Allochromatium vinosum DSM 180: one gene and its partner. Each later gene encodes a partner of the first gene's protein in a complex. Links are inferred from orthologs where the notes say so. Each region holds a gene or a part of one and is shown in the gene's direction. Other genes may lie near its edges. The genes, in order: eno and rne.

Region 1 (15,443 bases):
TCATCTACAAATCCTCGTTCGACAAGGCCAACCGTTCCTCGGGCGCGAGCTTTCGCGGGCCGGGCCTGGAGGAGGGTTTGCGGATTCTGGAGTCGGTGCGCGCGACCATCGGTGTGCCAGTGCTGACCGATGTGCACGAGGACACGCCGCTCGCTGAGGTCGCCGCCGTGGTCGACGTGCTCCAGACCCCGGCCTTTCTCTGTCGCCAGACCAACTTCATCCAGGCCGTCGCCCAGCAGGGGCGGCCGGTCAATATCAAGAAGGGTCAGTTCCTCGCGCCCTGGGACATGAAGCATGTGGTCGAGAAGGCGCGCGCGACCGGCAACGATCGGGTCATGGTCTGCGAGCGCGGCGTCTCCTTTGGCTACAACAATCTGGTCTCGGACATGCGCTCGCTGGCCGTCATGCGTGAGACCGGCTGTCCGGTGGTGTTCGATGCCACGCATTCGGTGCAGTTGCCGGGCGGGCAGGGGACCAGTTCGGGCGGGCAGCGCGAATTCGTTCCGGTGCTGGCGCGGGCGGCGGTTGCGGCGGGTGTCGCCGGACTCTTCATGGAGACCCATCCCGATCCCGATCGCGCGCTGAGTGATGGCCCGAATGCCTGGCCGCTCCGTCGGATGCGTGACTTGCTGTCGACCCTCGTCGAGATCGATCGCTTGGTCAAAACGGCTGGATTCGTCGAGCAGGGTTAGGCGTTTGCTGTCCATAGGGTGGTGTGCTGACCGAATTCACCAGACCATCCTCTGCACAAACCGCATCAACATATCGAATAATACCGAGCTATCCGTAGCTCTTGAATCCTCAAGGAGTCATCCACCATGTCCGAAATCGTCGACGTCCGCGCCCGTGAGGTGCTGGATTCCCGTGGCAATCCGACTGTCGAGGCCGACGTCATCACCGCCGACGGCGCCATCGGCCGCGCCATCGTGCCCTCCGGCGCCTCCACCGGCTCGCGCGAAGCGCTGGAACTGCGCGACGGCGACAAGTCGCGCTACAACGGCAAGGGCGTGCTGACCGCCGTGGCCAACATCCGCAGCGAGCTGCGCGAGGCCATCGTCGGTATGGACGTCGCCGATCAGACCGCGATCGACCGCTGCATGATCGAACTCGACGGCACCGACAACAAGGCCCGTCTCGGCGCCAACGCCCTGCTCGGCGTCTCGCTCGCCGTCGCCCATGCCGCCGCACAGGAAAAGGCCCTGCCGCTCTATCAGTCGCTCGCCAGCGGCCCCTACCGCCTGCCGGTGCCGATGATGAACATCATCAACGGCGGCGAACATGCCGACAACAGCGTCGACTTCCAGGAGTTCATGATCCTGCCGGTCGGCGCCGGCAGTATCCGCGAAGCCGTGCGCTACGGCGCCGAGGTCTTCCACGCGCTCAAGTCCGTCCTGCACGCTCGCGGTCTGGCCACGGCGGTCGGTGACGAGGGCGGCTTCGCGCCCGATCTGGCCTCCAACGAGGCGGCGATCGAGGCCATCCTCGAAGCCATCCACAAGACCGGCTTCAAGCTCGGCTCCGACATCTATCTCGGGCTGGACGTGGCCGCCTCCGAGTTCTATCAGGACGGTCAGTACGTCCTCAAGGGCGAGGGCCGTACCCTCAGCTCGGACGGCATGATCGACCTGCTGGAGCAGTGGGTGTCGAAGTATCCGATCCTCTCGATCGAGGACGGTCTGGCCGAGGGCGACTGGGACGGCTGGAAGCGCCTGACCGAGCGTCTGGGCGACAAGGTGCAGATCGTCGGCGACGACCTCTTCGTCACCAACACCCGCATCCTCCAAGAAGGCATCGACAAGGGCATCGCCAACTCGATCCTGATCAAGGTCAACCAGATCGGCACCCTGACCGAGACCCTGGAAGCCATCGCCATGGCGCACAAGGCCGGTTACACGGCAGTCGTCTCGCACCGCTCGGGCGAGACCGAGGACTCGACCATCGCCGATCTGGCGGTCGCCACGGGCGCGGGTCAGATCAAGACCGGCTCGCTGTCGCGTTCCGACCGCGTGGCCAAGTACAATCAGCTGATGCGCATCGAGGACCAGCTGGCCGACGAGGCTGTCTATGCCGGTCGCGATGCGTTCAAGTGGCTCTAAGGCCATCCGTCGGGGTCTCGGAGCCTGGCGTTCCCTGACCCTGAGTCGCATGGTTTTGCGTATGCACTGGCTGATCCTGGTGTTGATCCTGCTCCTGGGCGCGCTCCAGTACCGCCTCTGGGTTGGTGAGGGGAGTATCGCCGAGCTGCACAGTCTCAAGCGTGAGATCGCCTTCGAGGAGTCGGAGCTGGAGCGTCTGCGCACGCGAAATCGTGAACTCCAGGCCGAGGTCGACGATCTGCGCGAGGGTTCCGAAGCGATCGAGGAGCGCGCGCGCAGCGAACTGGGCATGATCAAACCCGGTGAGATCTTCATCCAGGTCATCGAGCGGCCTGCGCCAGTCAACCCTGAGGGCAAACCATGACGACACGACTCTGGGCCATTCTGCCGGCGGCCGGTGTCGGGCGGCGCATGGGCAGCGCCGTGCCCAAGCAATATCTGGAACTGGCCAGCCGCACCGTGATCGAGCACACGCTCGAACTCTTCGTCGACCACGCGCGCATCGCGGGCGTGGTGGTGGCGCTGGGCGTCGAGGACGGCTACTGGGAGGCGACCGCCTACGCCACTCATCCCAAGGTGCGGCGTGCGCCGGGCGGTGCCGAGCGCTGTCATTCGGTGCTCAATGCGCTCGCGGCTCTGGATGGGCAGGCCGACGCCGACGACTGGGTGCTGGTGCACGATGCCGCGCGTCCCTGTCTGCGTCTGGACGATCTCGAACGGCTGATCGACGGTCTGCTCGACGACGACGTCGGCGGTCTGCTCGGTATCCCGGTGCGCGACACCATGAAGCGCGCCGGGTCCGGTGAGCGCATCGACACCACGGTGGACCGTTCCAGTCTGTGGCATGCTTACACGCCGCAGATGTTCCGGCTCGGTCTGCTGCGGCGCGCACTGCACGAGGCGCTGGAGGCCGGCGATCTGGTCACGGACGACGCCTCGGCCATCGAACGTCTGGGACTGGCCCCGCGTCTGATCGAGGGCCATGCCGACAACATCAAGATCACGCGGGCCGAGGATCTGCCGCTCGCGCACTTCCATCTACAACGCCAGGGACGGATCTGACGAGGCTCCAGAATGTTGATTGGTCAGGGTTTCGATGCCCATCGTTTCGCGCCGGATCGCCGGTTGGTGCTCGGCGGGGTCGAGATCCCGCACGATCGGGGGATGCTCGCCCATTCCGATGGCGACGTGCTCATCCACGCCTTGTGCGACGCCCTGCTGGGCGCGGCCGGGCTGGGCGACATCGGACGCCACTTCCCGGACACGGACGCCGCCTATGCCGACATCGACAGCCGCATCCTGCTGCGGCGCGTGATCAACAGCCTGCGTGAGCGCGGTCTGCGCGTCCACAATGCCGACATGACGCTCATCGCGCAACAGCCCAAGCTGGCCCCTTACATCCCGGCCATGCGTGAGACCCTGGCCGCCGATCTGGAGTGCGATCCGTTGCGCGTCAATGTCAAGGCGACGACCATGGAGCACATGGGCTTCACCGGGCGCGGCGAAGGCATCGCAGCCTCGGCGGTGGTGCTGCTGGTCGAGGCGGACGGCTGAAGCACGCGATGTCCGATTCGACGCTTCCCCGCTGGACGACCTTCAACGATCTGCCGCGCGCCCATGGCGAGCCGCTCGGCTCGGGTCAGCTGCGTGTCGAACCCGAAGACTTCCAGGTCACGGAGGTGCTGGGCTTCGAGCCGGACGGGGAGGGCGATCACTGCCTGCTCTGGGTGCGCAAGACCGGCGCCAACACCGAATGGGTGGCGCGGCGGCTGGCGGCCACGGCGGGCGTGCCGCTCTCCACAGTCGGCTACGCCGGACTCAAGGACCGCTGGGCCGTCACCGAGCAGTGGTTCTCACTGCCGCGTCCCCGTGCCGGTGAACCCGAACCGGACTGGGGACCGCTGGCCGAGCAAGGCATCGAGGTGCTCGAAGTCCATCCCCATCGACGCAAGCTGAAGCGCGGTTCCCTGTCCGGCAACCGCTTTCGGATTCGGCTCCGTGACTGCCGGCTCGACCCGGCGGCACTCGACGCGCGTCTGGAATCCATCCGTGCGCGCGGCGTACCCAATTATTTCGGCGAGCAGCGCTTCGGCCATGACGATGGCAACCTCCATCGCGCTCATGCGTTGCTGACGGGCGCGGCCCGACGGGTGCCGCGTCATCAGCGCGGTCTCTGGCTCTCGGCGGCGCGCTCTCAGATCTTCAACGAACTGCTGGCCGAGCGCGTGCGCCGTGGCGACTGGGATCGGCTCCAGCCCGGCGACTGTCCGCAACTGGCCGGCCGTCATTCGTTCTTCCTCGCCGAGACCCTCGACGAGACTCTGCACGAACGCGTGGCGCGCTTCGATCTGCATCCAACGGGTCCGCTCTGGGGCCGGGGTGAGCTGCCGAGTCGTCTGGACGTGCAGGGATTGGAACACACCGTCGCCGCTGGGCTCGACCCCTGGCCTGAACGACTGGCCGGGCAGGGTCTGGAACAGGAGCGCCGTTCACTGCGTCTGATGGTGGCGGATCTGACGGCGGATCTGGCCGATGGCTGCCTGAGACTCGAGTTCGGTCTATCATCAGGCGCCTATGCAACCAGTGTGTTGCGCGAGATCGTCGACACTTTCGAGCAGCTTCAACGACGGGACGGTTCTGATGGCTAAATTACTGGTAGTGGACGATGAACCGATCAACCTCGAGATCATCGGTCATTGCCTGGAAGACGAGCATCAATTGGCCTTCGCCGAAGATGGTCTGGAGGCCTGGGCCATGCTGGAGGCCTCGCCACAGGCTTACGATGGCGTGATCCTCGATCGCATGATGCCGCGCATGGATGGCATGGAGGTGCTCAGGCGACTCAAGGCCGACAAGCGCTTTCGGGACGTGCCGGTCATCATGCAGAGCGCGGCCGACAGCTCCGAACAGGTCGCCGAGGGGCTGGCCGCCGGTGCTTGGTACTATCTGGCCAAGCCCTATGCACCCAAGGCGCTGCGCAGCATCGTCAGCGCCGCCCTGGACGATCGGCGCAATCGCAAGGATCTGGCCCAGATCGGCGGCCGGCTCCAGACGATCCTCGATCTGGCTGATCGGGCCAGTTTCCGCTTCCGCACGCTCGAAGAGGTCTCGGTCCTCTCCTCGACCCTGGCGCAGATGTGTCCCAATCCGGAGACAGTCGCCATGGGGCTGTCCGAACTCATGCTCAATGCCGTGGAGCATGGCAATCTGGGGATCGACTACGCCCAGAAGGGCCGCCTGATCGAGGATGGGCTCTGGCAGGATGAGGTCGAGCGTCGACTGGCCGAACCGGCTCAGAGCACGCGCCATGCCAGTGTCGAGCTGGAACGCGATCCCGAATGCCTGATTTTTACTATCCGTGATCAGGGGCTGGGTTTCGACTGGCAGCGCTATCTCGATCTGGACCCGGCGCGCGCCTTCGACAGCCATGGACGCGGCATCGCCATGGCGCGTCATCTGGCCTTCGCGCACATGGAGTATCGCGGCGCGGGCAACGAAGTCCGGGTCAGTGTGGCGCTGACCGATCCCACTGATAGCACGGCATGTGACGATGACTCGATCTGACGCGCGTCGTGCGCCCTGGATCGCCACACGCGATGACCATGGTGCTCCGAATCTGGCGCGGCTCGCCGACATCGCCCAGACGTTCGTCGCGCACGCGCCAGTCTGTGACGCCTGGACCCTGCGCCTGGTCGCCGAGACCACGGATCATCTGGAAGTCCGTCAGGGCGTGGTCGAGCCGAGCCTGATCGGCTGCTCGCTCGGCGCCATGGTCACGGTCGTCGAGGGCGCGGGCAGCGGCTATGCGGCCACTAGCGACCTGAGTCGGGCCGGACTCTGCGCCGCCGCCGAGCGTGCACGCGACTGGGCGCGCGTCCAGGCCCGGCTCGGACTCTTCGACGCCCGGCTCCAGCCGCCCGGCGCCACGGTCGCCGACTATCGCACCCCGGTCGAGGAATCCTGGGAGTCGCGTCCGCTGGCCGACAAGCTGGCGCTGCTCCAGGCGGCCAATCAGGCGCTGGACATCGACGAGCGCATCCAGGACTGGTCAGCCTGGCTGACCCACCGGCGCGTCGAGCAACTCTTGATCGGCAGTGCCGGCGCCCGCGTGACCCAGGTGCTCGACTATGTCCATCCGGGCGTTCAGGTGGTGGCCAATGCCGGCAGCCAGACCCAGCGTCGCCATGGCGGCGGGGCCGATGGCGGGCTTCAGGGCGGACTGGAGAATCTGGTCCGGCTCGGTTTCCTGGAAGACGCCACACGTCTGGCCGAGGAAGCCATCGCCCTGCTCGATGCGCCCGAGTGCCCGAGCGACGTGCGCGATCTCATCCTCATGCCCAATCAGATGGCGCTCCAGATCCACGAGAGCATCGGCCATCCGCTCGAACTCGACCGCATCCTCGGCGATGAGCGCAACTATGCCGGTACCAGCTTCGTCACGCCTGAGATGTTCGGTCACTATCGCTATGGCTCCGAGCTGTTGAACGTCACCCATGATCCGACCCTGCCGGGCGAGCTGATCTCGGTCGCGGCGGATGACGAGGGCACGCCCGCCGCCCGTGAGGTGCTGATCCGTGCCGGAATCCTGGAGCGTCCGCTCGGCGGTGCGCTGTCGCAGGCACGCTCGGGGCTGCCGGGGACGGCGACCAGTCGCGCCAGCGGCTGGGATCGTCCGCCGATCGACCGCATGGGCAATCTCAATCTGGAGCCGGGGCAGGGGAGTCTGGCCGATCTGGTCGGGCAGGTGGAGCGCGGCATCCTGATGGACACCAACCGCTCCTGGTCGATCGACGACAGTCGCAACAAGTTCCAGTTCGGCTGTGAGCTCGGACGCCTGATCGAGGATGGTCAGCTCAAGGGGCTGGTGCGCAATCCCGGTTATCGCGGGCTTTCGGCCGAGTTCTGGCGCAGTCTCGCCGGTGTCGGTGGACCCGAGACGCTGGGTGTCGGTGGTGTGCTCAACTGCGGTAAGGGTGAGCCGAATCAGGCCGTCTATGTCGGCCATGCCGCGCCGCCCTGTCTGTTCCGGCGGGTCGCGGTGTTCGGGGGTGGCGAATGACGCCGGAGGCCTTCTTCACGCTGGCCGAGCGGCTGTCGGCGGGGCTGACCGGCGACGAGGTGCTGTTCTGCAACCTGGGCGGTGAGGTCTCGGATTTCGTGCGGCTCAATCACAACCGGATGCGTCAGGCCGGTAATGTCCGTGCCGCCGGGTTGACGCTGACCCTGATCGACGGCGCGCGTCAGGCCGAGGCGGCGTTCGATCTGAGCGGCGATCCCGAGACGGATCTGGCGCTTGGCCGCACGCTGATCGGACGGCTGCGCGAACGGCTCGCCGTGCTGCCCGATGATCCTTATCTCCAGTATGCGACCGAGCCGAGTACCGGGATGGCGCACCAGGAGCCTCGGGCGCTGCCGCCGGCTGAGGAGGCCGTCGCGACCCTGATCGAGGCGGCCGAGGGGCTGGATCTGGTCGGGATCTGGGCCAGCGGACTCATCCGGACGGGGCTGGCCAGCTCGCTCGGTCATCGTCACTGGCATGAGCGTGCGAGCTTCAATCTCGACTGGAGCCTCTATCTCAGCGGCGACAAGGCGCTCAAGTCGAGCTACAGCGGTTTCGACTGGAACCCGGATGTCGTGCATGAGCGTCTGCGCACGATGCGCGCCGGTCTGGAGATTCTGCGCCGTCCGGCGCGCCGTCTCGATCCGGGGCGCTATCGGGCCTATCTCGCGCCCCCGGCGGTCGAGGAACTCATGGGGATGCTGGCCTGGGGCGGCTTCGATCTGCGTGACCACCGCACCCAGCAGACCCCGTTGCTCAAACTGGTCCGGGGCGAGTGCGCTTTCGACCCGCGCATCACGCTGCGCGAGGACCATGCACGGGGTCTGATGCCGGGATTCACGCCCGAGGGCTTCATCCTGCCGCCGTCCGTGACCCTGATCGACGCTGGGGCTTTCGGTGACTGTCTGGTGGATGCACGCAGTGGGCGGGAGTACGGCGAGCCGGTCAATGCCGCGTCCGGTTCGCCCGAGTCGCTGAGCCTGGAGCCGGGCGACCTGCCCGAATCCGAGGTGCTCGCCCGGCTCGACACCGGACTCTGGATCGGTCATCTCTGGTATTGCAACTGGTCGGACCCGAACGAGGCGCGCGTCACCGGCATGACGCGCTTCGGCACCTTCTGGGTCGAGGACGGCGAGATCCAGTGCCCGATCGATGTGATGCGCTTCGACGACAGTCTCTATGCACTGCTCGGCACGCGACTGGAAGCGCTCACGCGCGAGCGCGAGCTGCGGCTCTCGCCCGAGACCTACGAGGGGCGTTCGAGCGCCAGCGTTCTGCTGCCGGGCGTCCTCGTCTCCGGGATCGCGTTGACGCTCTGAGCGGATGCCATCCCGATTCCCCTCAACCAGCCGTATCCCCACAACGCCTTGAACCCACTCAAACGTCTCGCCTCGCAGACCGCCGTGTATGGTGTCAGCAGCGTCCTCGGGCGCTTTCTGAACTATCTGCTGGTTCCCTTCCTGACCTATACCTTCGCCCCGGCCGAGTATGGCGTGGTGGCCGAGTTCTATGCCTACATGGGCTTTCTGGCCGTGCTCCTGGCCTTCGGGCTGGAGACGGGCTATTTCCGCTTCCGTGCCGGCGGCGAGTGGCGGCCCGAGACGGTCTATGGAACGGTGTTCTCGTTCCTGGTACTGGTCAACGCGCTCTGCTTTCTGGCCTTCCTGCTCTGGAGCCAGCCGCTCGCCGCACTGCTGCGCCATGCCGAGCATCCCGAATACATCGGCTGGTGCGCGGCCATCCTGGCGCTCGACTCGATCGGAGCACTGGCCTTCGCCCGGCTGCGCGCCGAGGAGCGCGCCGGTTATTTCGCGACCATCAAGCTGATCGAGATCGGCGCCAATGTCGGTCTGACGATCTTTTTCATCTATGTCGCCCGTCAGGCGCATGAGGCCGATCCCGGGTCGCTGCTTGGCCGGCTCTGGGATCCGGACATCGGCATCGGCTATGTCTTCATCGCCAATCTGGCGGCGAGTGCGCTCAAGCTGCTGCTGCTCACGCCTCAGTTCGTCAGCGGACTCGGCGCCTTCGACACTGGACTCTTCAAGCGGCTCATCCGCTATTCGCTGCCGATGGTGGTCATCGGCATGGCCGGCATCGTCAACGAGATGCTCGACCGGGCGGCGCTCAAGTATCTGCTGCCCCACGACGACGCGACCAACATGGCGCAGCTCGGCATCTACAGCGCCTGTTACAAGCTCTCGATCCTGATGTCGCTGTTCATCCAGGCGTTCCGCTATGCCGGCGAGCCCTTCTTCTTCAGCTATGCCAAGCGGCACGACGCCGGGCGGACCTATGCCGTCGTGCTCAACTGGTTCGTGCTCTGCTGCGTCTTCCTGTTCCTGCTGGTGACGCTCTACATCGACGTCTTCCAGTACTTTGTCGGCGCTGATTATCGCTCCGGGCTGGACGTGGTGCCGGTGCTGCTGCTGGCTAATCTGCTGCTCGGCGTCTATGTCAATCTCTCGATCTGGTACAAGCTCACCGACCGCACCCTCATGGGGGCGGGCGTCTCACTGATCGGCTCGGCGATCACCATCGGACTGCTGTTCTGGTGGGTGCCGGTCCACGGTTACATGGGCGCGGCCTGGGCGCATCTGGTCTGCTATGGGACGATGGTGGTCCTGTCCTACGCACTCGGGCGACGCTACTACCCGGTGCCCTACGATGTCTGGCGCGTGCTGGGTCATATCGCCTTTGGCATCGGACTCTATCTGGCCAGCCGCTGGCTGGTGACGGAACAGGGCTGGCACTGGCTCGTGGCGGGTACGGTCTGTATGGCGGCCTTCTTGGTCGTGGTCGGCTGGGAGGCGTGGCGGTTGCGGCGAGGGGCGTCGGCCATCCCTGGCGTCTGACGCCGGTGCTCAGATCTTGTATTGATGCACCAGTCCCATCAGTCTTCCGGCGAGATCCTCCAGATGACTGGTGGCGCCCACCACGTCGTCGGTGCTCTGGAGCGTCTGGACCGAGAGATGACGGATGCTCTCGACGTTGCGGTTCATCTCCTCGACCACGGCGCTCTGTTCCTCGGCGGCGGTGGCGATCTGGTCGCTCATGTCGTTGATGTGCTCGACCGACTGGGTGATGGCCTCCAGTGAGTGATCGGTTTCATTGGCCTCCAGCACGCTCTGCTCGGCCTGTTCCTGGCCGCGCTGCATCATGGACACCGCACTGCGCGCGCCCTGCTGCAAGCGCGCGATCATGTCCTGGATCTCCTGAGTCGATTCCTGGGTGCGTTGCGCCAGGGCGCGCACTTCGTCGGCGACCACGGCGAAACCGCGTCCCTGTTCACCGGCGCGCGCGGCCTCGATGGCCGCATTCAGAGCCAGCAGGTTGGTCTGACCGGCGATGCCGCGAATGACATCGAGGATCTTGCCGATGTTCGCCGACTCGATCTCGAGCTGGTGAATGGTCTGGGCCGCCTCGCCCACGCCTTCGGCCAGTTCGCGGATACCGTCGACGCTGTGACGCACCACCATGCGGCCTTCCCGTGCCTTGTGACTGGCTTGGTGCGCGGCATCGGCGGCGGCCGTGGTGTTGTTGGCAACCTCGGCGACCGTGGCCGACATCTCGTTCATGGCCGTGGCGACCATGTCGGTCTCCTGGTGCTGCTGTTCCATCAGGTTGTGGGTCGAATTCGACGCCTGAGCCAGTTGCGCGGCCGCCGAGGCGACACCGGTCGCCGACTCCTGGATGTTGCCCATCACAGTAGCGAGGCGCGCCTGGAGCATCTTGATCGCCTGCAGGATCTCGGCGGTCTCATTGTTGTCCTGGACCAGGATCGGTGAGCTGAGATCGCCGGCGGCGATCTTTTTGGCCACGTGCACCGCCTCGTGGATATGCTTGAGGATGGCGTGGGCGCTGATCCGGGCCAGGATCAACGCCAGAATCAGCGTACCGATGCCGACCCAGAGATTGCCCAGCCAGGCGGCCAGGATCGCCCCCAGTCCAACCACGCCAAAGGCGGCGCTCAACCAGGCTGTATGACTGAACTCCGGGATGAGCCGGTTTGGCAGATCCTCCAGATTGCGCGCACGCACGCGGGCATAGAGCCGTTCGGCGGTCTCGATCTGGGCGCGCGTCGGCTTGGTGCGTACCGACTGATAACCGACCAGGGTCTCACCCTCGTAGACCGGGGTGACATAGGCGTCCACCCAGTAGTGATCGCCGTTCTTGCAGCGATTCTTGACGATGCCGCGCCAGGGTTTGCCCTTCTTGACCGTATCCCAGAGATTCTTGAAGGCCGCCGGCGGCATGTCGGGATGCCGGATGACGTTGTGATTGACGCCGATCAACTCATGCTCGCTGAAGCCGCTGATCTCGATGAAGGGTTTGTTGCAATAGGTGATGACACCCTTGATATCGGTTGTGGAGACGATGATCCAAGACGCTGGGTAGTCGTATTCTTTTTGCGTGACCGGCAGATTGATCTTCATGTGGGGTGCAGGCGCGGCTGAGCGTTGGTTGATGGATGTTGAGCGCCATCCCTGAGTGAGCGTTGTCCGTCGCGACCAAATCACGCATCCCGTTCCCCGAACAATGGGGGGCGGGATGGGGCGGACCGTGAGTTTGGCGTGGGCCGAATGGAACGCATGTTAGCGCAACCAGGCTTAGGCCGTTAGTCGGACGTAGGACTTTGGATCTCTGGCGTGGCGCTCGCGTCGCCGACGGGTTTTCCGGATGCGTTCATCCCGGAGCGGTTTACAATGGAGGGGCCATCAAATACCGGAACCCTCGCTTCATGAACCCAGAAAAGGTCGTCTTCGGCTTCTTCATCGTACTCGCCCTGACGCTCAACTTCGGCTTCTTCGTCGGCGAGATCGACAACCCCGATCACCATCACGCCTGGGAGCTGTTCTTCGTGGTGGTCGTCAACATGATCGCCACCGTGCTCAAGTTCGGCGACCGCACCCAGATGGGGGCCGTGCTGCTGGCGACCAGTCTGGTGGCCATGCTGCAACTGCTGGCCGCGTCGCTGATCTGGACCATCGCGGCCCATGCCACCGAGACCGGCCTGACGCCTTCGATCATGGCCAGCATCGTCTCGCTCTCGGGCGGCGCCATGATCGCCAACGTAGTCTCGGTGGTGCTGCTGGTCATCGAGACCGTGCTGCTGCGGCGCTGAGCGATCGAATGTCGAGCGGCTGAACCTTGGACACCATCTTCTTTCTCGTGCTGCGGCGTATGCGTACGCCGCTGCTGACGCTGATCGTGGTCTATGCGATCGCCATGGCCGGGCTGGCGCTCATCCCGGCCCAGGATGCCGATGGGCAGCCGACGGCGATGAGTCTCTTCCATGCCTTCTATTTCGTCAGCTACATGTCGACGACCATCGGGTTCGGTGAGCTGCCCAACGCGTTCACCGATGCCCAGCGGATCTGGGTCTCGCTGTCGGTGTTCTTCACCGTGGCGGTGTGGATCTATGCCATCGGCAACCTGATCACGCTTCTGCAGGACAGCACGCTCCAGCGCGCCATCGCCGAGCGGCGCTTTCGCACCCTGGTGCGACGGCTCGGTGTGCCCTTCTATCTGGTCTGCGGCTATGGCCAGACCGGCAGTGCCCTGGTGCGCGGTCTCATGGAGCGCCACATCCAGTCGGTCGTGATCGATGTCGATCCGGAGCGCATCAGCCTGCTGCAACTCGACAACCAGCGCGAATACGTACCCGCGCTCTGTGCCGATGCCCGCAGTCCGCAGGCGCTGGAGGCGGCCGGACTCAAGCATCCGCTGTGCCGGGGCGTGGTGGCGCTCACCAACGTCAACGAGGCCAATCTCAAGATCGCCATCGCTGCCAAGCTGCTGCATCCTGAAGTCAAGGTCATCTGTCGCGCCGACTCCCACGAGGTCGAGGCCAACATGGCCTCTTTTGGCACCGATCACATCTATGATCCCTTCGATGCCTTCGCGTCCTATATCGCGTTTTCGATCCAGTCGCCGTGTCAGACTCTGTTGATCGACTGGCTCTCGGGGCGTGGCGGTGAGGAACTCGATGAACCCAGGTATCCGCCGCGCCAGGGGCGCTGGGTCATCTGCGGCTACGGGCGCTTCGGCAAGGCCATGTACAAGCACCTCAAGGCTCGGGGATTCGAGCTGTCGGTCATCGAGGCCGAGCCGCACAAGACCGGCATCCCCACCGAGGGCGTGGTGCACGGACGTGGCACCGAGGCCGTCACCCTCGAACAGGCCCGGATCCGTCAGGCCGTCGGGCTGGTGGCGGGAACCGATCAGGACGCCGACAATCTATCCATCATCATGACCGCGCTGGCACTCAATCCCGATCTGTTCGTGATCGCGCGCGAGAACCACATCCAGAATCAGGAGCTCTTCGATCGGGTCGGCGCCCAGGCGATCATGAATCCGAGCACCATCATCGCGCACCGCATCCGCATGCGTCTGATCACGCCGCTGCTGTCGGATCTGTCCCGGCTGGCGCGTCTCCAGCGCGACGAAGCCTGGGCCAGTCAGCTCATCAGCCGCATCATCGCCCTGGTCGATGGGCGCAAACCCTATGTCTGGGAGGTGAGCCTCGACACGATGCAGGCTCCGGCGATCCAGGACGCCACGCGCCGGGGACAGACCATCACGCTCGGAACCCTCCTGCGCGACCCGCTCGAACGTGAACGAACCCTGCCGGCGATTCCGCTGCTGTTGATCCAGGGCGAAGAACGCCGACCGCTGCCCGCGCTCAAGGCGCCGATCGGTCCGGGCGACCGCCTGCTCTTCTGCGGGCGTGAAGAAGCACGCTGGCGCATGGATTGGGTGCTGTGCAACATCCATGCACTGCGTTATGTCATCGACGGCGAGAGCCGGCGCGAAGGACCGGCCTGGCGCTGGCTCGCCGCCTGGCAGTCGCGGTTGAGGGGCGTATAGACCACTAAAACGAAGAGGATGGAGTAATGCACGCAATCATGACACGACTCGGCCAGGACCATGCGCGACTGAGCCGGGTACTCGACCTGCTCGAAGAATTGCTCGACCGTTTTCACGACGGTCAGGAACCCGATTACGAGCTCATGGACGAACTGCTCGAATACATGGACAGCTATGCCGACATCGTCCATCACCCGATCGAGGATCTGATCTTCCAGCGTCTGCTCGACAAGGGCGTCGAGCCGTCTGAGGTCTTCAGCATCCCCATGCGCCAGCATGCGGGACTGAGCCAGTTGGCCAAGGATTTCCGCCAGTCGCTGCTGGGAATCCTGAGTGAGGAGGTGTTGCTGCGCGAAGATGTCGAGGCCGCCGGTCGCGCGCTGGTCGGCAACCAGCGCGGCCATCTGATCCAGGAGGAGCGCGAAGCCTTTCCGCTGGCGATCGAACACCTGACCGAAGCCGACTGGGCCGAGATCGAGGCTGCGGCGCCGGCGGTCGAGGACCCGTTGTTCGGGGCGCCCGATCCGCAGCGTTTCAAGGCGCTCTATCGTCAACTCGTCGAGCAGGTTCAACCCTGATCGCCTCGGCGGCGATCGCCGACGGCGACAGGAGCACGACATGCACGCGACCACGACCGCACTGAAGTCACCGCCCTGGCTGGAGAACGCCGAAGGCCGGCCGAGGCGCATCGGCGTCGAGATCGAGATGAGTGGTCTCAAGCTCGATGCGCTGGCCGCCGAGGTGGCCGATTTCTTCGGACTCGACATCCGCGAGCGCGGCCGCTACGAGCGCGTGCTGCACGGCGACCCGGCGGGCGACTGGGTGGTCGAACTCGACTACGACCTGCTCAAGCGGCTCGGCCGTCAGGAGCGCACCGACGCGACCCTGGCCGACGAAATCGGTCGCTCGGCCGAGGAGATGCTGGCCTGGGCCGCCGAGGCCATGGTTCCGGTCGAGCTGGTCGGCCCGCCGCTGCCGCTCCAGCGGCTGGGTGAGGTCGAGGCGCTGATCGCGCGGTTGCGCGCGGCCGGGGCCAAGGGCACCTCCGACGCCCTGGTCAACGCCTTCGGACTCCAGTTCAACCCCGAGGTGCCGGACACCGGGGCGCCCGTTATCACAGCCTGTCTGAAGGCGTTCCTGTGTCTGTCCGACTGGCTGGTCGCACGGGCCGACATCGATCTCACGCGCCGCGTCACCAGCTATGTCGATCCCTTTCCGCTCGATTATGTGCGTCGCGTGATCGCGCCCGACTACTGGCCCGATCTGGCCACGCTGATCGACGACTATCTGGCCGACAACCCAACCCGCAACCGGATGCTCGATCTGCTGCCGCTGTTCCTGTTCCTCGATGAAGAACGGGTGCGGCGGGTCACGCAGGATAGTCTGATCAAGGCGCGTCCGACCTTCCACTATCGCTT
Region 2 (16,025 bases), 390 kb from region 1 along the record:
GCGCCAACATCTTCCCGATGCTCACGCCCCTAGCGATGGACCCGGCGCACCCCTTCCCCTTCATCTCCAACCTCGCGCTCAACCTGCTCGTCACTCTGCGCTACCCCGGCGGCAACGAGGTCTACATGGCGCGCGTCAAGGTGCCGGTGCACAAGGACGTTTCCAAGCGTCTGGTCGCGGTCGACGGCACCCACACCTATGTCACGCTCGAAGACCTGATCGTCAACAACCTCGACATGCTGTTTCCGGGCATGGAGTTCGTCTCCTGCGCGCTGTTCCGCGTCACCCGCAACGCCATCGTCGAGCCGGACGTGGAGGCGGCCAACGACCTGCTGGAGATGATCGAGAGCGAACTGCGCGAGCGCCATTTCGCGCCCATCGTGCGCCTGGAAGTCCAGCCCGGCATGGAGTCGACCCATCGCGGCATGCTCGCCGCCGAGCTGGGTCTGAACGAGGCCGAGGACGTCATCGAGGTCGAGGGCCTGTTCGCCCTGCGCGATCTGTTCGAGATCGCCGCCATCGACATCCCCGAGCTGCACGACAAACCGCATCGCCCGGTCGATCATCCGCTGCTGGCCAACGATCGACGCAACATCTTCCACATCATCCGTGAGAGCGGCCCGATCCTGCTCCAGCACCCCTATCAGCCCTTCAGCACCTCGGTCGAGCGCTTCCTGCGCACCGCCGCCGACGACCCCAAGGTGCTGGCAATCAAGATGACGCTCTACCGCACCTCGGCCGGCGCCATCCTCGACTCGCTGATCCAGGCCGCGCGCAACGGCAAGCAGGTCGCGGTGCTGGTCGAGCTCAAGGCGCGTTTCGACGAGGCGGCCAACATCCAGTGGGCGCGGCGGCTGGAGGCCGAGGGCATCCACGTCAACTATGGCGTCATGGGTCTCAAGACCCACAGCAAGCTGATCTTCGTCGTCCGGCGCGACTATTCGCAACTGCGCCGCTACTACCACATCGGTACCGGCAACTATCACCCCGGCACCGCCAAGCTCTACACCGACCTCGGGATGCTCGGCTGCGACGAGGAGATCGGGCAGGATCTGACCGAACTCTTCAACTATCTCACCGGCTACTCGCCCCCGCCGAGCTACCGCAAGATCCTGGCCGCACCCTACAACCTCAAGCGCGCCATCCTCGACAAGATCAACCGCGAGATCGACCACCACAATCGCGACGGCGGCGGCTGCATCCAGATGAAGATGAACGCGCTCGAAGACCCCGACATCACCCGTGCCCTCTACAAGGCCAGCCGCGCCGGGGTGCAGGTCGATCTGATCGTGCGCGACACCTGCCGCTTCCGCCCCGGCATTCCGGGACTGAGCGAACGGGCGCGCGTGGTCTCGATCGTCGGGCGCTTCCTGGAGCACGCCCGCATCCTCTATTTCCGCAACGGCGGCGAGGAGGAGTACTACATCGGCTCGGCCGACATGATGCGGCGCAATCTCGAAAGCCGGGTCGAGGTCCATGCCCCGGTCGAGAATCCCGAGCTGCGTCAGGAGCTGCGTCTGATCCTGGACGTGCAGTTCGCCGACAGCCGCTCGGCCTGGGACATGGACGCCGGCGGCCGTTACACCCAGCGCACGCCCGAGGACGACACCAAGAAGGGCGCCCAGGAGACCCTGATCGGCGTGGCCGAGAAGCGTCTGGCCGCCGCCGCCAAGCACAAGGAGAAAAAGGTGCGTTCCAGGCTGCTGAGTCATTTCCAGTGGCGGCTGCGCGAGAAGGGACAGGCTTGAGACCGGATTCGACATGCGGCCACAAACCTTTCTGAAACAGTATCTGCGCGCGAAGCTCCGGGGCCATGGCCGAAGTCCGCTCACGCCGCGCTCGGCGCTCGCCATCGCCGTGATCGCAGCGGCGCTCTGGGCCGTCGACCACTGGAGCGGCGATCTGATCCCGAACGCCTGGAAGCTGCCTTTCAGCGGGAAGGACTGCCGCGTCGAAAAGATCAGCGACGGCGATACCATGAACCTGCGCTGCGGCACCCAGCTGGTGAAGGTGCGCCTCTACTGCATCGACGCGCCCGAGATGGCCCAGAAACCCTGGGGCACGCGCTCGCGCGAGCATCTCCAGTCGATCACGCCGCCGACGGTCAGACTGCTCAAGATCGATCAGGATCAGTACGGCCGCACGGTCGGCGAGATCTACACCACGGACGCCGAGCCGCGCCTGCTCAACCTGGAGCAGGTCGAAGCCGGTCAGGCCGCCGTCTACGAGCAGTTCTGCGACAGTCCGCGCTATTTCAGTGCCGAGCGCGAAGCACGCGCCGCCAGACGCGGCATCTGGAACCGTCGCGGCGAGCATCAGAAACCCTGGGACTACAGACGTCGCACCCGAGGATAGCCGGTTCACCTTGAACTCACCGGTGAAAGGCTCGACACTCCAGGATGACGACTGGATGACGTCATGGACGAGATCCAGCGTCCATTCCCGGCCTCCGGGCCGGCCCGACAAGTACGAGAACCACATCCACGGGAGGACGAACATGGCGACCAAGACCCAGACAATGGGCGAGATTCTGAATCCGGGCGCGATCAGCGCCATCGACCCGGATTTTCCACAGGCTCCGGTCGACTGGAATCGATCGATCGCCGAGGAGATAGCCAGGCACGACGGACTCGAACTGACGGCGGATCACTGGCGCACACTCCAGGCGCTGCAAGCCTATTTCGCGCGCCACGAACGGCCCAATGTGCGCGAACTCCATGACGCGCTCGACGAAGCCTTCCACATCCAGGGTGGCCTCAAATATCTCTATGGTCTCTTTCCGGGTGGTCCGGTCGCCCAGGGCTGTCGTTTCGCTGGCCTGACAGCTCCCTCGGGCGCCGCCGACAAATCATTCGGCAGTGTCCAATAAGCGCTGAAACCAGCGCCGGCCCGCCCCTGAAGTCCACGTCACTCGCGACGGTGAGGCGGGGGCGGGGCCGGTCGCTGTCCGCGACCAACGGCCGGATCTGGTGGTGCTGGATGTGATGATGCTCAAGATCGACGGCTTCTCTGTGCTGGCGTCGATCCGCTCGGACCCCGCTCTCGCCCAGACCCGGGTGCGTCAGCCGCTCGACGGCCGAACCACCGCCCCGGCGTCTGGTTTGTTTTTCTTTTCAATTCTTTGGAGCACAATTGCATGAGGATTCGACGCACTCAGATCCTATCGCTCGCCGCCGGTCTCTGTCTGGCCGGCTCGATCCAGGCCGACGAAGTGATCGACCAGATGGAGAGCGCCCGTAAAGCGTATGCGTCCGGTGAGCTGAGAACCGCCATCGAGACACTCAACTTCGCCGTCGCCAAGATCCAGGAACAGATGACGGCCAATCTGGTGAAGCTCCTGCCCGAGCCGCTCCCCGGCTGGACGGCCGATGCCGCCGAATCGCAGTCCGGCGGCATGGCCGCCATGATCACGGGTACCACACTGAGCCGGCGCTATCAGCGCGAGGATGGCGCCGAGATCACCCTCAACCTGATGGCCGACTCACCGCTGATGCCCATGCTGACGATGGCCATGTCCATGCCTCTCGTGATGCAGAACAACCAGGACATGAAGACCTATTCGTTCAAGGGCTATCGCGGGACGCTGGAACATGCCGCCGACAGCAAGAACTATGAGATCACGTTCATGGTCGGCAGCCGGCTGATCGTCCAGGGTCAGGGCAGTCAACTGGCCGACAGCCAACCGATCGAAGCGTATTTCGAGAAGCTGGACCTGGAAGCCATCCAGAACGCCCTGACACATTGATCCCGACGACTCGACCGGCTGCTCAATGCGGCAGGCTCAAACCGGTCGAGACACCCAGCCCTTCCAGCATCCCGGCCCCGACCAGTGCGCCGAAGCGTTTGGCGATGGATTCGAGCAGATCGCGCTTCTCGGTGTATTCGACGATCTTCTCGGCCTTGATCAGCTCACGTGCCACCTGACTCGAACTGCCGAGGCCATCGGCCAATCCCAGTTCGACGGCTTCCTGACCGCTCCAGAACAGCCCGCTGAAGAGTTCGTCACCGCCCTTGAGCTTGTCCCCACGCCCCTGCTTCACTGCATCGATGAACTGGCCATGCAGCCGGTCGAGCACGCTCTGGATGAAGGCGCGCTGCGAATCGCCGAGCGGTGAGAAGGGATCGAGGATGCCTTTGTTCGCACCGGCTGTCAGCAGACGGCGCTCGATGCCCAGCTCCTGCATCGCTTCCTGGAAGCCGAAACTGTCGATACGCACCCCGATGGAGCCCACCAGACTGGCCTTGTCGACATAGATGGCGTCGGCACCGACGGCGACGTAATAGCCGCCCGAGGCACAGAGATCGACGGCTACGGCATAGACCGGCATGTCCTTGCCATCATGGTCCTTCTTGTACTTCGCCTTGAGACGCTTGATCTCGTCGTTGATATAGCCGGCCTGGACCGGACTGCCGCCGGGGCTGTTGATGCGCAGGACGATGCCCTTGACGTGCTTGGCCTCGAAGGCGGCGCGTAGCGCGGTGATGACGCGATCGGCGCTGGCATCGGAATCCGAAGCGATGACCCCCTTGATCTCGATGAGCGCGGTGTGGTCCTCGCCGACCTTGACGGCATCGGACAGCCCGGTGCTGTTGGCCGCGATCAGCACGCCGATCAGATAGACCAGGATCAGCAGCTTGAAGGCTGTCGCCCAACGCCGGCGCTTGCGCTGGTCGTCCAGATACTCGGCGGCGAGCCGGTTGATCAGGGCACGCTCCCAGTCCGGCTGACCGGGCGCGGGCATCGGCTCACGGCGTTTCTTCCAAAATTTCCAGTTCATGACGGTCCTCGGACACAGTGGATACGGCTGAAATTCAGTTGGCCTGTCTGGCGCTCAACCAGTCGCGGATCGCCCACAGCGAATCGAGACAGGCCAGCGGCTCGCAGGCCAGCAGCCGACCCGGCTCATGGACGCCGTAACAGACCGCCAGCGAACGCACCCCGGCATTGTTGGCCATCTGTAAGTCGTATTCCGTGTCGCCGATCATGAGTGTCTCCCCGGCGCGTGCGCCCAGCTCGTCCATGAGTTCCAGCAGCATCTGCGGATGCGGCTTGGAGAAGGTCTCGTCGGCCGTGCGCGTGGCATGGAAAACGCCGTGCAATCCAGTCTCGTCGAGCGCCTTGTTCAGACCCGCTCGACTCTTGCCGGTGGCCACCGCCAGCCGATAGCCCTGCTCCGTCATCCAGTCGAGCGTCTCACGTGCACCTGGAAAGAGCTCCGAGGGACTCTGGTCGCCGCCCAGAAAATGACGGCGATATTGCACAACCACCTTGGCGCGCAGTTCCTCCTCCCCGGTCGGCAACAGACGCTCCATCGCCTCGTCCAGACCGAGTCCGATGACGTCGCGCGCGACTTCAGGCACCGGCTCGGGCAGTCCCAGGTCGCGGAAGGCCGCCTGGATGCAGGTGACGATCCGCGCCTCGGAATCCATCAGGGTTCCATCCCAGTCGAAAACGATCAGTTCGAAATTCACGCTATCAGTTCTCCAGGGCATCGAGCACCTGTTGCAGTTCGTCCGGCAGGGGGCACTCCAGACGCAGAGGACGGGCCATGCACTCGAGTTTGAAACTCAGCGCCGAGGCATGCAGAAACAGTCGTTTCAGGCCATAGCCCTTGAGCCGCTGGTTGGCCGCTTCGTCGCCGTATTTGTCGTCGCCGGCCAGCGGCGTTCCGAGATGGGCGGCATGGACGCGGATTTGATGGGTGCGGCCGGTGATGAGTTCCGCCTCGACCAGAGTCAGCGCCTGACCGTCGATGGCAAAGCGCTTCAGACGCCGAAAGCGGGTGCGCGCCTCCTTGCCCCCCTGCGCATCGACCCGCACCAGACGCTCGCCGCTACTCAGGACGTTCTTCTTGAGCGGCGCGTCGACCAGTAGCTCGGCGCGCGGCAGCTCGCCCAGGATCAGGGCCAGATAGCGCTTGTCCAGGCCGCCTTCGCGGATCAGGGCATGCAGCTCACGCAGCGCGCTACGCCGCTTGCAGACGACCAGACAGCCAGAGGTGTCGCGGTCGAGCCGATGCACCAGCTCCAGCTCGCGCCCGGGACGCAATTGGCGCAGCGACTCGATCAGGCCATAGCTCAGACCACTGCCGCCATGCACCGCCAGCCCCGAGGGCTTGTCGATCACCAGCAGTCGCTCGTCCTCATGGATGATCGCGCCCTCCAGCCGCGCCAACTGCGCCTCGGGCGCACGCGCGGGCGGCGCCGATTCGCCGAGGCGGATCGGCGGAATACGCACCACATCCCCGGCGCACAGCCGATACTCGGCCTTCACGCGCCCCTTGTTGACCCGGACCTCACCACGCCGCAGCAGCCGGTAGAGATGACTGCGCGGCACACCCTTGAGGATGCGCAACAGAAAATTGTCGATACGCTGACCATCGGCCTGGGTATCGACCTGGACATATTGTGGTGCTTTCGCGGCATCCCCACCTTGAGGGGACGCGAGTGGTCGATTGGCATCGCGCGCTGGACGATCGACGGTCTTGGATTTCGTGACGGAGGCTGAAGATTTCAATTTGAGTCTGAACCTGAGCGTTTGGCTCAATTGCTGCTAAGTGGGGTTCGCTGATACCATTGACGCCTTGCGCTGGCCAAGTGAAATGCGGAATTTTTCCGGAGCGGCAAGTGCATCCAGGGGTTCGCACCCAACGCCCATCCAAGAGGCGCCAGTCCGACCCACGGACCCAAGACCGGCATCCGACACCTGACCAGGCCACTTCGAGGGGCCGCGCCGTGCGTCCAGCCCGCTCGCGACGTCGAGCGAGGCCGAATTCTACACCCAGCGCCGTCCCCGAGTAGCCTGTCGAGGCCGCCAGCGCCGCCGGTGTCACATCCGCCGCTCCGAAGCGGGCCGTCTATCGACCTAGACCGCCCAAACAAACGCGGGAGCCTCAAGCGGCCCCGTATAACGATGGTTCATACGCGCGTGCCCGTTCCAGCCCGACCCGAGGTGGTCGACGGAACGGACTGTGCCGACGCCGTGCTCGCACCACTCGAGCGTCGAACGGCGACGCGCCGATCCGCCCGCTCGGGTCTCCGATCGAGACCCCTGGGGCGCGGCGCCCAACCACGGGACACGCGCCGTGGTGCGCAGGACAGGAACAACATGAAACGAATGCTCATCAACGCGACTCAGCCGGAAGAGTTGCGCGTAGCGACTGTCGACGGGCAGTTGCTCTATAACCTCGATATCGAATCACCGGGACGCGAACAGAAGAAAGCCAATATCTACAAGGGTGTCATCACCCGCGTCGAGCCGAGTCTGGAAGCCGCCTTCGTCGACTATGGCGCCGAGCGCCACGGCTTCCTGCCGCTGAAAGAGATCGCACGGTCCTATTTCGAGCCGGACAGCGTCAAACCCGGCTCGCGCGTCAGCATCAAGGAGTCGGTCCGGGAAGGCCGCGAGGTCGTGGTCCAGATCGACAAGGAGGAGCGCGGCAACAAGGGCGCGGCGCTGACCACCTTCATCTCGCTGGCCGGACGCTATCTGGTCCTGATGCCCAACAACCCGCGCGCCGGCGGCGTGTCGCGACGCATCGAGGGTCAGGACCGCACCGAACTGCGCGACGCCATGAGCCAGCTCCAGCTCCCCGAGGACATGGGGATGATCGTGCGCACCGCCGGCGTCGGCAAGAACGTCGAGGAACTGCAATGGGATCTGGACTATCTGCTCCAGCTCTGGCAGGCGATCGTCAGCTCGGGTGAGAGCCGCAAGGCGCCGTTCCTGATCTATCAGGAGAGCGACGTCATCATCCGCTCGATCCGTGACTATCTGCGCGTCGACATCGGCGAGATCGTGATCGACGACCGCACCGTCTATGAGCGCGCCGAGAACTTCATCCGCCAGGTGATGCCGCAGAATCTCAAGAAGCTACGGCTCTACCAGGACGAGGTGCCGCTGTTCACGCGCTACCAGATCGAGACCCAGATCGAGTCGGCCTTCCAGCGCGAGGTGCGCCTGCCCTCGGGCGGCTCGATCGTCATCGACCACACTGAGGCCCTGACCTCGATCGACATCAACTCGGCGCGCGCCACCAAGGGCGCCGACATCGAGGAGACCGCGCTCAACACCAACCTGGAGGCCGCCGACGAGATCGCGCGCCAGTTGCGTCTGCGCGACCTCGGCGGACTGTTCGTCATCGACTTCATCGACATGGGGCCGCCGAAGAATCAGCGCGCGGTCGAGGACCGGCTGCGCGAGGCGCTCAAGCAGGATCGCGCGCGGGTGCAGGTGGCGCGCATCTCGCGCTTCGGATTGCTGGAGATGTCGCGCCAGCGTCTGCGTCCCTCGCTCGGCGAGTCGAGCCAGCAGATCTGTCCGCGCTGCAAGGGCCAGGGCACCATTCGCGGTGTCGAATCGCTCGCGCTCTCGATCCTGCGCATCCTGGAAGAGGAGGCGATGAAGGAGAGCACTCAGCGTCTCCAGGCTCAGCTGCCGGTGAGTGTGGCGACCTTCCTGCTCAACGAGAAGCGCCGCGCCATTCTCGACATCGAGCAGCGTCAGGAAGTCGAGATCCTGCTCATCCCCAATGAGCACATCCAGACGCCCGAGTACAGGATCGAACGCATCCGCGCTCAGGACATCGCCGGCAAGGCGCCGGAGGAAACGCCGAGCTACACCATCAAGGCCGTTCCCGAGCCGAGCGCCGCCGCGCCGCATTACGCCAAGCTCGGTCAGCCGGCCCGGATCGAGGAACCCGCCGTCAAGCTCATCGCCCCGAGTGTGCCCGCGCCGCGTCAGACCGAACGCCCGCGCCCGACTCCGCCGACCACGGTCAGCCGCAAGGAGACCGAGCGCGCCGAGTCCGAGAGTCTGCTCAAGCGCATCTGGACCGGACTCTTCCTCTCGCGCTCGAACGAGGCAGGCAGCGCCCAGCCACAGGCCGCCGACAAGCGCGCCGTGGCCGGCGGGCGCTCCGGTTCCAAGGCCGGTTCCGAGCCGTCGGCGGCATCCAGGCCGCAGGAACGCGCGACGAACGCTACCGGCACGGCCAGTTCCGGCGATGAGTCGGGGCGTTCACGTCAGGCGCGCGACGAGCGTCGGCGTGGTCAGTCGCAGCCGACGAGTGACCGGCGCCAGCCGCGCGACGACGCGGGCGCGGGCGACGAGACCAGTGGCGACGAGAACGGGCGCGAGGATCGACGCCGCAACAACAGTGCGCGCGGACGCGGTCGGCGCGGCTCGAATCCGAACGGCGCTGCAACGCGCCCCGATGAGTCGCGCGGTTCCAATGCCAATGCTCAGGCGCGTCAGGAGCGGACCGCCGAAACGAACGCGGCGGCGCGCGAGTCGGCCGACGCGGCCGGCGACCCGACCGCGATGCCCAAGCGGCGCGACGCCCGGAACGACGAGCGTCCGGCACGGCCCGCACCCGAGTCGAACGGTACGCGCGAGCGCCGTCCCATCGACACGACCGAGATCGATGCCGAGAACGTCCAACTCGACGAAGAGACCGATAGCGAGACGACCGTCTCCGGTACCGAGCGTCCACGTTCATCGCGTCGACGTCGCGGCGGGCGCAACCGACGCCGCCCCGCGACGCCGCGCACGGACGAGAACTGGCAGGAGAGCGACAGCCGCACGGACTCGGCGGCCGAACGCTCGATCAAACCTGAAGTGACGGAACCGCGTGTCGAGCGTCAGGACAGCCCACACGAGACCTCCAGCCGTCGCCCCGGCTCCGAGCGGTCGAACACTCCGGAGTCAGTCGCTGCGGCTCCAGTGTCGACGACGACCGCGACGACTGACGCTGCACCGACGCCGTCGCCCAGCGTCACGCCTGGAACGGCGCCCGCTCCAGCGTCTTCGGCACCGGCATCGGCCGAGTCAGCCCCGGCCACGCCAGCGCCGGTCCAGGCTCTGGCTGAGCGTCCGCCGCTTTCGCCGCCGGCGCCCATGACCGCGATTGCTCCCGTGACACCGCCCGAACCCAAGCCCGCACCCGTGGCGGCATCGGCTCCAGCGACACCGGCCGAGCCCAGGCCCGCGCCCGTGGCCGAAGCGACTGCATCGACGGCTCCCAGCGAACCACGGCCGCGAACCACCGATACGGTCTCCGAGCCTGCATCGGAGCGCCGCACCGAATCGGACCGAACCGGCCAGGACGCCTGAAGCGACTCCGCACCGCGCCCAGCCGCGCGGCCATCCATCGGCGCATTCCCACGCGAAAGCGTGGGAATGCTGCTCGACCCTCGGGTGGATCAGGTGGGGCTGGAGCGCGGGAGCCGGAGACGACTTGACCTCTGCCTGCCCGTCGTTCAAGACCGCCGTAGTTCAGAGATAGCGGTTCCTGATGTCCAGCAGCAGACCGCGCGCAGCCGACTCAACCATGTCGAACACCTGCTCGAAACCGCGCTGACCGCCATAGTAGGGGTCAGGCACCTCGTGAAGCCCCAGCTCGGGCGCGAACTCCATGAACAGTCTGAGTCTGTCCTCCAGGCCGTTGGGACAGAGTCGCGTCAGATGCCCGTAGTTGTCGCGATCCATCGCCAGTACATAGTGAAAGCGGACGAAGTCGTCCGGCTTGGCCAGACGCGCGCGCAGATCGCCGATATCGATGCCGCGCATCCGTGCCGTGTCGCGCGCGCGTCGATCCGGCGGTTCGCCGATGTGATAGGCATGGGTGCCGGCCGAGTCGATCTCGATGCGGTGTGACAGGCCCTCGTCGATGACCAGCCGACGGAACACGCCGTGCGCCGTCGGTGATCGGCAGATATTCCCCATGCAAACGAACAGGATTCTGACCGGGTCTTCAGCATTCATGACAAGCTGTTCTCAACAATGGATGTAGCACTGGCGGTATTATCGGTATTGTCGCCTGAGCGGTCAGGCATCGCGAACGTCGTCGACAGGCAAAAAATGCGGCCCAAGCCGTCAGGACACGGCACACAATGCATCTCACAGCGTCACTGGCCAAACAACTGCGAATTCTAGCCGAGCGTTTGCTGGTCGATGGCTGGGATCGTCCAGCAGGAGCGCAGCTGCTCACACTCGTCAGGCAGATCCTGGAGAGCGAGGCGGCCTCCGTCCGGATCGACACCCTCGGACGCGCCGAGGCGCTGACGCAGGTATTGGGCGAGTTCATGCTCGAAACACCCGGAACCCAACGGTTGGCGCCTGTGCTGCGGGCGGCCGTGAGCCTGGCCCAACACCTGGAATCGGCTCCACTCCCCGACCCGGTGGACTGGGGCCGTGTCCCAACCCGCCTCCAGGACTGGACATGGCCGGTTCAGGCCAACGAGCACGCGCGGCACTGGCGAGCATGGCGCGAGCTGATCGACATCAAACAGGCGCTGGACCGACATGCCATCGTCTCCGTCACCGATGCCGATGGCGCCATTCTCGAAGCCAACGACAAATTCATCGAGATCAGCGGTTACAGCCGCGAGGAGCTGATCGGCCGCAATCACCGTCTCATCAAATCCGGCCACCATCCGCCGGCCCTGTTCGATGAGCTGTGGGCGACGATCAGCGGCGGTCGCATCTGGCAGGGCGAACTCCAGAACCGGCGCAAGAATGGACGCCCGTACTGGGTGCGGGCCACCATCGCCCCCATCCTGGACGAACAGGGCCGACCGGAGCGCTATGTCTCGATCCGCACCGACATCACCGAGCACAAGCAGCTTCTGGCGCAGCGTGAACATCAGCTGCGCCTGCTCGAATTGCAGCGTCAGGCACTCCAGCATTTCATCGCCACCCAGGATCTCGCGTCCACCTCGGCGCGGCTGCTCGACGGCATGCTGACCCTCACCAACAGCGCCGATGGCTTCATCGGCGAAGTGCTCTACGAAGCCGATGGCTCGCCCTATTTCAAGGCCCATGCCATGAGCAGTCCGGCGCTGGTCAGAACACAGGGGCCGCGCCGGCCGTCCGCCCAGGGACTGGCGTCTCAGGATCCACACAGCCTGATCGGTACTGTTCTGAACTCGGGCGAACCCCTGATCTGCAACGCCCTCGTCCTGGAACCGGGCGACGGGGAACCGCTTCCTGGACAGGCGCCCATTCAGACGTTTCTGGGTCTGCCGATCCGATTCGACCAAACGCTGTTCGGCCTGGTCGGGCTGATCAACCGCCCTGGCGGTTACGATGCCTCCACGATCGACTTCCTCCAGACCCTCACGACGACCTATGCCAGTCTGATCGAGGCCAAGCGCCTGCGCGGATTCCAGCAACTGGTCATCGAGGAGCTGCAACAGGCCCGCGACATGGCCGAACGTACCAACCAGGCCAAGGATGAATTCCTGCAAGTCTGGTCGGAGGATCTGAACGCCACGCTCGATCGCTTGCGTGCCCATATGCAGGCGCCGTCGCCGGGGATCGACTCCATCCGGCCGCTGGTCGACCGGATCGGCGAACAGATGACGACCCTGTCGAACCGGCTCGGCCTCGCTCCGATCACCACGCAACGCCCCCAGATCCAGACTCCGCCGCGAATCGCGGACGAACAGCCGGCCCGGCGCCTCCGCATCCTGGTGGCCGAGGACAACGAGGCCAATCAGGCGCTGTTGCGCATTCAGCTCGAAACCCTGGGTTTTGCGGTCGATGTCACCGCCGATGGGGCCGCCGCCCTGCTCAACTGGAAGCGTGGCGGATACGCGCTCATCCTGATCGATCGTCACATGCCCCAGATGGATGGGCTGGCACTCACCCGCTCCATCCGCGCCGCCGAGGCCGACAGCGGCGGTCATATCCCGATCATCGGCATCACCGCCTCGCATCAGCCCGAGGAACTCGACGCCTGTCGCGCCTGCGGCATGGACGAGATCCTGACCAAACCGATCGGACTCGACGATCTGCGCCTGAGGCTCGACCGCTGGCTGTCTCCAGCCGGCGTGGCGCCGCCGCTCGCTACCGCGCCGGAGCCGGAACCGGACAGCTCGATCCTGAATCTGGACTATATCACTCACCTGTTCGGTTACGACATCCAGCCACGGCAGATGCGCGATCTCGTCGATCTCTTCACCGCGACCGCGCGCGCCGAACTCATCGCCTGCCAGGGGCTGCACCGAGACGAGGAGGCCACGCGCCTGATGCAGGCGATGCACAAGCTCAAGTCTTCGGCACGCATGGTCGGTGCCCTGCGTTTCGCCGGTCTGGCCGAACGGCTGGAAGAGACTGCCCGAAGCCGCCGATTGGAGCCGGCGCCCGCTCTGCTCGCCGAACTCGAACAGGCTCTCGGCGACGTGGAGACAGCCACGCGGCATATCCGCCTGCCTCAGCCATCGCGTCAGCCGGAGTCTGAGCCGGAGACGCCGCCCGCTCCGCCTCCGCCTCGGCTGGCGCTGGTGGTCGACGACGATGCCATGGCCCGCCGTCAGATCGGTCTGCTGCTCACCGCCATGGGCGTGCCCGAGATCCTGACGGTCGACAACGGCGAGGACGCTCTGACGGAGATCGCCCGTTTGGGAAACCGCGCCATCGACCTGCTGATCACCGACCTCAAGATGCCCGGCATGGACGGGATCGCCTTTCTGCGCCGACTCGCCGCAGACGCGTATCCGGGTAGCCTGATCATTGTCAGCGGTGTCGATGAGCAGGTGCTCTACACGGCCGCCAACCTGGTGCGGGCCAAGGGACTGCATCTGCGCGGAGCGGTCAGGAAACCGCTGACGCGCGCCATCCTGACCAAGCTGCTGACGACGGCCAGTGAACGACCACGCCAGACGCCGGCCCAGACGACGGCACCTGAGATCTCGTCCGAAGACATCATCCAGGGTCTCCAGCACGACGAATTCAGCCTCCATTTCCAGCCCAAGGTGAGCGCCAACAGCCTGCGTGCGGTCGGCCTGGAGGCTCTGGCGCGCTGGCAGCGCCAGGGCCGGCCGGTTCGTCCCGATCGCTTCATCGACGCCGCCGAGCGGCATGGACTCATCGTCCCCCTGTCGCAGCGGCTCCTCGACAAGGCGCTCAGCGCCAGCGCGATGCTGATCGCGGCGGGTTTTCCGCTGCCCATCGCCTTCAACCTCTCGGCCGACTGGCTGACGGACATCGAACTGCCGGAAACCATCGAGCAGCGTCTCATGAGTGCCGGTCTGGCACCGGAACATCTGATCCTGGAGATCACCGAAAGCCGCCTCATGTCCGACCTGTCGGTCTCGCTGGACGTTCTGACCCGGCTGCGGCTCAAAGGCTTCAAGCTGTCCATCGACGATTTCGGCACCGGCTATTCGTCGATGGATCAGTTGCAGCGCATCCCCTTCAGTGAACTGAAGATCGATCGCAGTTTCGTGCAGGGCGCCGCCGAGCAGTCCAAGAGCCGCGCCATCCTGTCCTCCAGCCTCGACATGGCCCGCAAGCTCGGACTCACCAGCGTGGCCGAGGGCGTCGAAACCCAGACCGAGCTGGATCTGGTGCGCGGACTGGGCTGTGACCTGGTGCAGGGTTGGCTGATCGCCCGGGCGATGCCGATCGCGGACTTGATCGACTGGCTGCGCCTGCACGAGACGACACCGAGATGACCCCAGACTCCCAGTCCGGCCGGGTGCAACCCTCGGCCGTTCGCAGACTGGGCGGGATCCCGCTGGATCGATGGGGCCGATTCGCCGTCCTGCTGCTGGCCCTCGGTCTGTTTCTGGCGGCGCTCCTGGCCGAGCGGCTCAACGATCGGTATTCGGCGGAGTTGCAGCGTCAGACGGTCGCGGCTCAAGCCACTGTGCTGCGCGATCGTCTGGCCATCAACCTGGGAGGCGACATCCAGCTCGTGCAGGGGCTGGTGGCCCTGATCGCCGCCGAGCCGGAGCTGGATGCGGCGCGTTTTGCGCACGCTGCTCGGGCCATCCTCGCGGGCCGCACCCGTTTGCGCAACGTCGCCGCCGCGCCGGACATGGTCATTCGTCTGATCTATCCACTCGAAGGCAATACGGCCGCGCTCGGTCTCGACCTGCGTTCGCGCCCCGATCAAGCGTCGGCGGCCGATCAGGCACGCCGTGACCGCCGGGCGGTGCTGAACGGACCGATCCAGCTCGTCCAGGGCGGCTGCGGCTTTGCCGCCAGGTTTCCGGTCCATGTGGAACGGCCGGGTGCCGAGGAGCGGTTTTGGGGGCTGGTCTCGGCACTCATCGATTGCGAGCAGCTCTATCGCGACAGCGGATTGCTGGAGACCGGGACGACACTCGAAGTCGCCATGCGTGGCCGCGATGGCGATCCGGACAGCGATGTCTTTTTCGGGCGCGCCGGGATCTTCGACGAGGATCCGGTCCTGATCGAACTCCCGCTCCCCCACGGCTCCTGGCGCATCGCGGCCATACCGCATGGCGGCTGGCCGGCGCATGCCGCCAATGTCTGGACATTGCGTCTGGCGCTGCTGATCGTGCTGCTGCTGGTGCTGCTGCCCGCCATGGCACTGGCCCGCACCGCGAGCACGACACGCGCGCTCTCGCAACGCACCGCCGAAGCGCTCTCGCTGACCGAGGCCACACTGGAGGCCACCGACAACGGCATCCTGGTCATCGACCTCGCTGGACGGGTGGTCTCGTCCAATCAACGTGTCATCGACATGTGGCGCATCCCGCACGCGCTGCTCGAAACCGGCGATGACGCGCAGATCCTGACCCATGTCATCGATCAGCTCGCCGACCCCGAGCCGTTCGTGCGCAAGGTCCGCGAGCTCTACGAGCATCCCGACGCCAGTTCGCGCGACACCCTGCTGTTTCGCGATGGGCGCGTGTTCGCCCGCTTCTCTCATCCGCAACGGGTGGGTTCCGCCGTGGTCGGGCGTGTCTGGAGCTTTCTCGATGTCACCGACCAGACGCGCGCCGAACAGAACGTGCGCGAGCTGTCCAGGCAGCTCAGTGAAGAGCTGGAGCGCTCGGAACAGCAACGCTACCTGCTCCAGTGTCTGTTGAGCGCCATACCGGATGCCGTCTGGATGAAAGATCCGCAAGGCGTCTTTCTCTCCTGCAACCCCGAGTTCGCACAGATGCTCGGCCAGGATGTCGACAGGATCATCGGCACATCCGACGACGACTATTTTCCACCGGAGGTCGCCGAAGCCTTCCGCGCCGACGACCGGCGCGCCGCCGAG

The links.
Region 2: the proteins of eno (region 1) and rne are in contact, whole or in part, in a solved structure (PDB 2FYM), measured with the Escherichia coli proteins. The link is inferred for Allochromatium vinosum DSM 180 from one-to-one orthologs.

Annotation. Positions count from the first base shown.
Region 1 is NC_013851.1:452,901-468,343, forward strand. What follows is about bases 1-2,957. They hold eno (phosphopyruvate hydratase), read left to right. Parts: upstream 1-818; coding sequence 819-2,096; downstream 2,097-2,957. Other genes in these bases: kdsA (3-deoxy-8-phosphooctulonate synthase), read left to right, coding at 1-692; ftsB (cell division protein FtsB), read left to right, coding at 2,158-2,460; ispD (2-C-methyl-D-erythritol 4-phosphate cytidylyltransferase), read left to right, coding at 2,457-2,957. In the rest of the region: more of ispD, read left to right, coding at 2,958-3,158; ispF (2-C-methyl-D-erythritol 2,4-cyclodiphosphate synthase), read left to right, coding at 3,171-3,650; tRNA pseudouridine(13) synthase TruD, read left to right, coding at 3,659-4,744; ALVIN_RS01970 (ATP-binding response regulator), read left to right, coding at 4,737-5,660; ALVIN_RS01975 (TldD/PmbA family protein), read left to right, coding at 5,647-7,155; ALVIN_RS01980 (TldD/PmbA family protein), read left to right, coding at 7,152-8,474; ALVIN_RS01985 (lipopolysaccharide biosynthesis protein), read left to right, coding at 8,523-10,010; ALVIN_RS01990 (methyl-accepting chemotaxis protein), read right to left, coding at 10,020-11,591; ALVIN_RS01995 (DUF6394 family protein), read left to right, coding at 11,897-12,280; ALVIN_RS02000 (potassium channel family protein), read left to right, coding at 12,307-14,025; ALVIN_RS02005 (hemerythrin domain-containing protein), read left to right, coding at 14,064-14,603; ALVIN_RS02010 (amidoligase family protein), read left to right, coding at 14,644-15,443. UniProt on the Escherichia coli protein: Catalyzes the reversible conversion of 2-phosphoglycerate (2-PG) into phosphoenolpyruvate (PEP). It is essential for the degradation of carbohydrates via glycolysis.
Region 2 is NC_013851.1:842,004-858,028, reverse strand. The notes cover bases 6,776-10,314. They hold rne (ribonuclease E), read left to right. Parts: upstream 6,776-7,108; coding sequence 7,109-10,114; downstream 10,115-10,314. Other genes in these bases: ALVIN_RS03595 (low molecular weight protein-tyrosine-phosphatase), read right to left, coding at 10,277-10,314. Outside these bases: ppk1 (polyphosphate kinase 1), read left to right, coding at 1-1,748; ALVIN_RS03635 (thermonuclease family protein), read left to right, coding at 1,762-2,355; ALVIN_RS03630 (TusE/DsrC/DsvC family sulfur relay protein), read left to right, coding at 2,498-2,869; ALVIN_RS17765 (hypothetical protein), read left to right, coding at 2,985-3,140; ALVIN_RS03620 (hypothetical protein), read left to right, coding at 3,137-3,745; ALVIN_RS03615 (S49 family peptidase), read right to left, coding at 3,768-4,778; ALVIN_RS03610 (HAD-IIIA family hydrolase), read right to left, coding at 4,813-5,472; ALVIN_RS03605 (RluA family pseudouridine synthase), read right to left, coding at 5,477-6,517; more of ALVIN_RS03595, read right to left, coding at 10,315-10,765; ALVIN_RS16510 (EAL domain-containing protein), read left to right, coding at 10,894-14,460; ALVIN_RS16505 (ATP-binding protein), read left to right, coding at 14,457-16,025. UniProt on the Escherichia coli protein: Endoribonuclease that plays a central role in RNA processing and decay. Required for the maturation of 5S and 16S rRNAs and the majority of tRNAs. Also involved in the degradation of most mRNAs.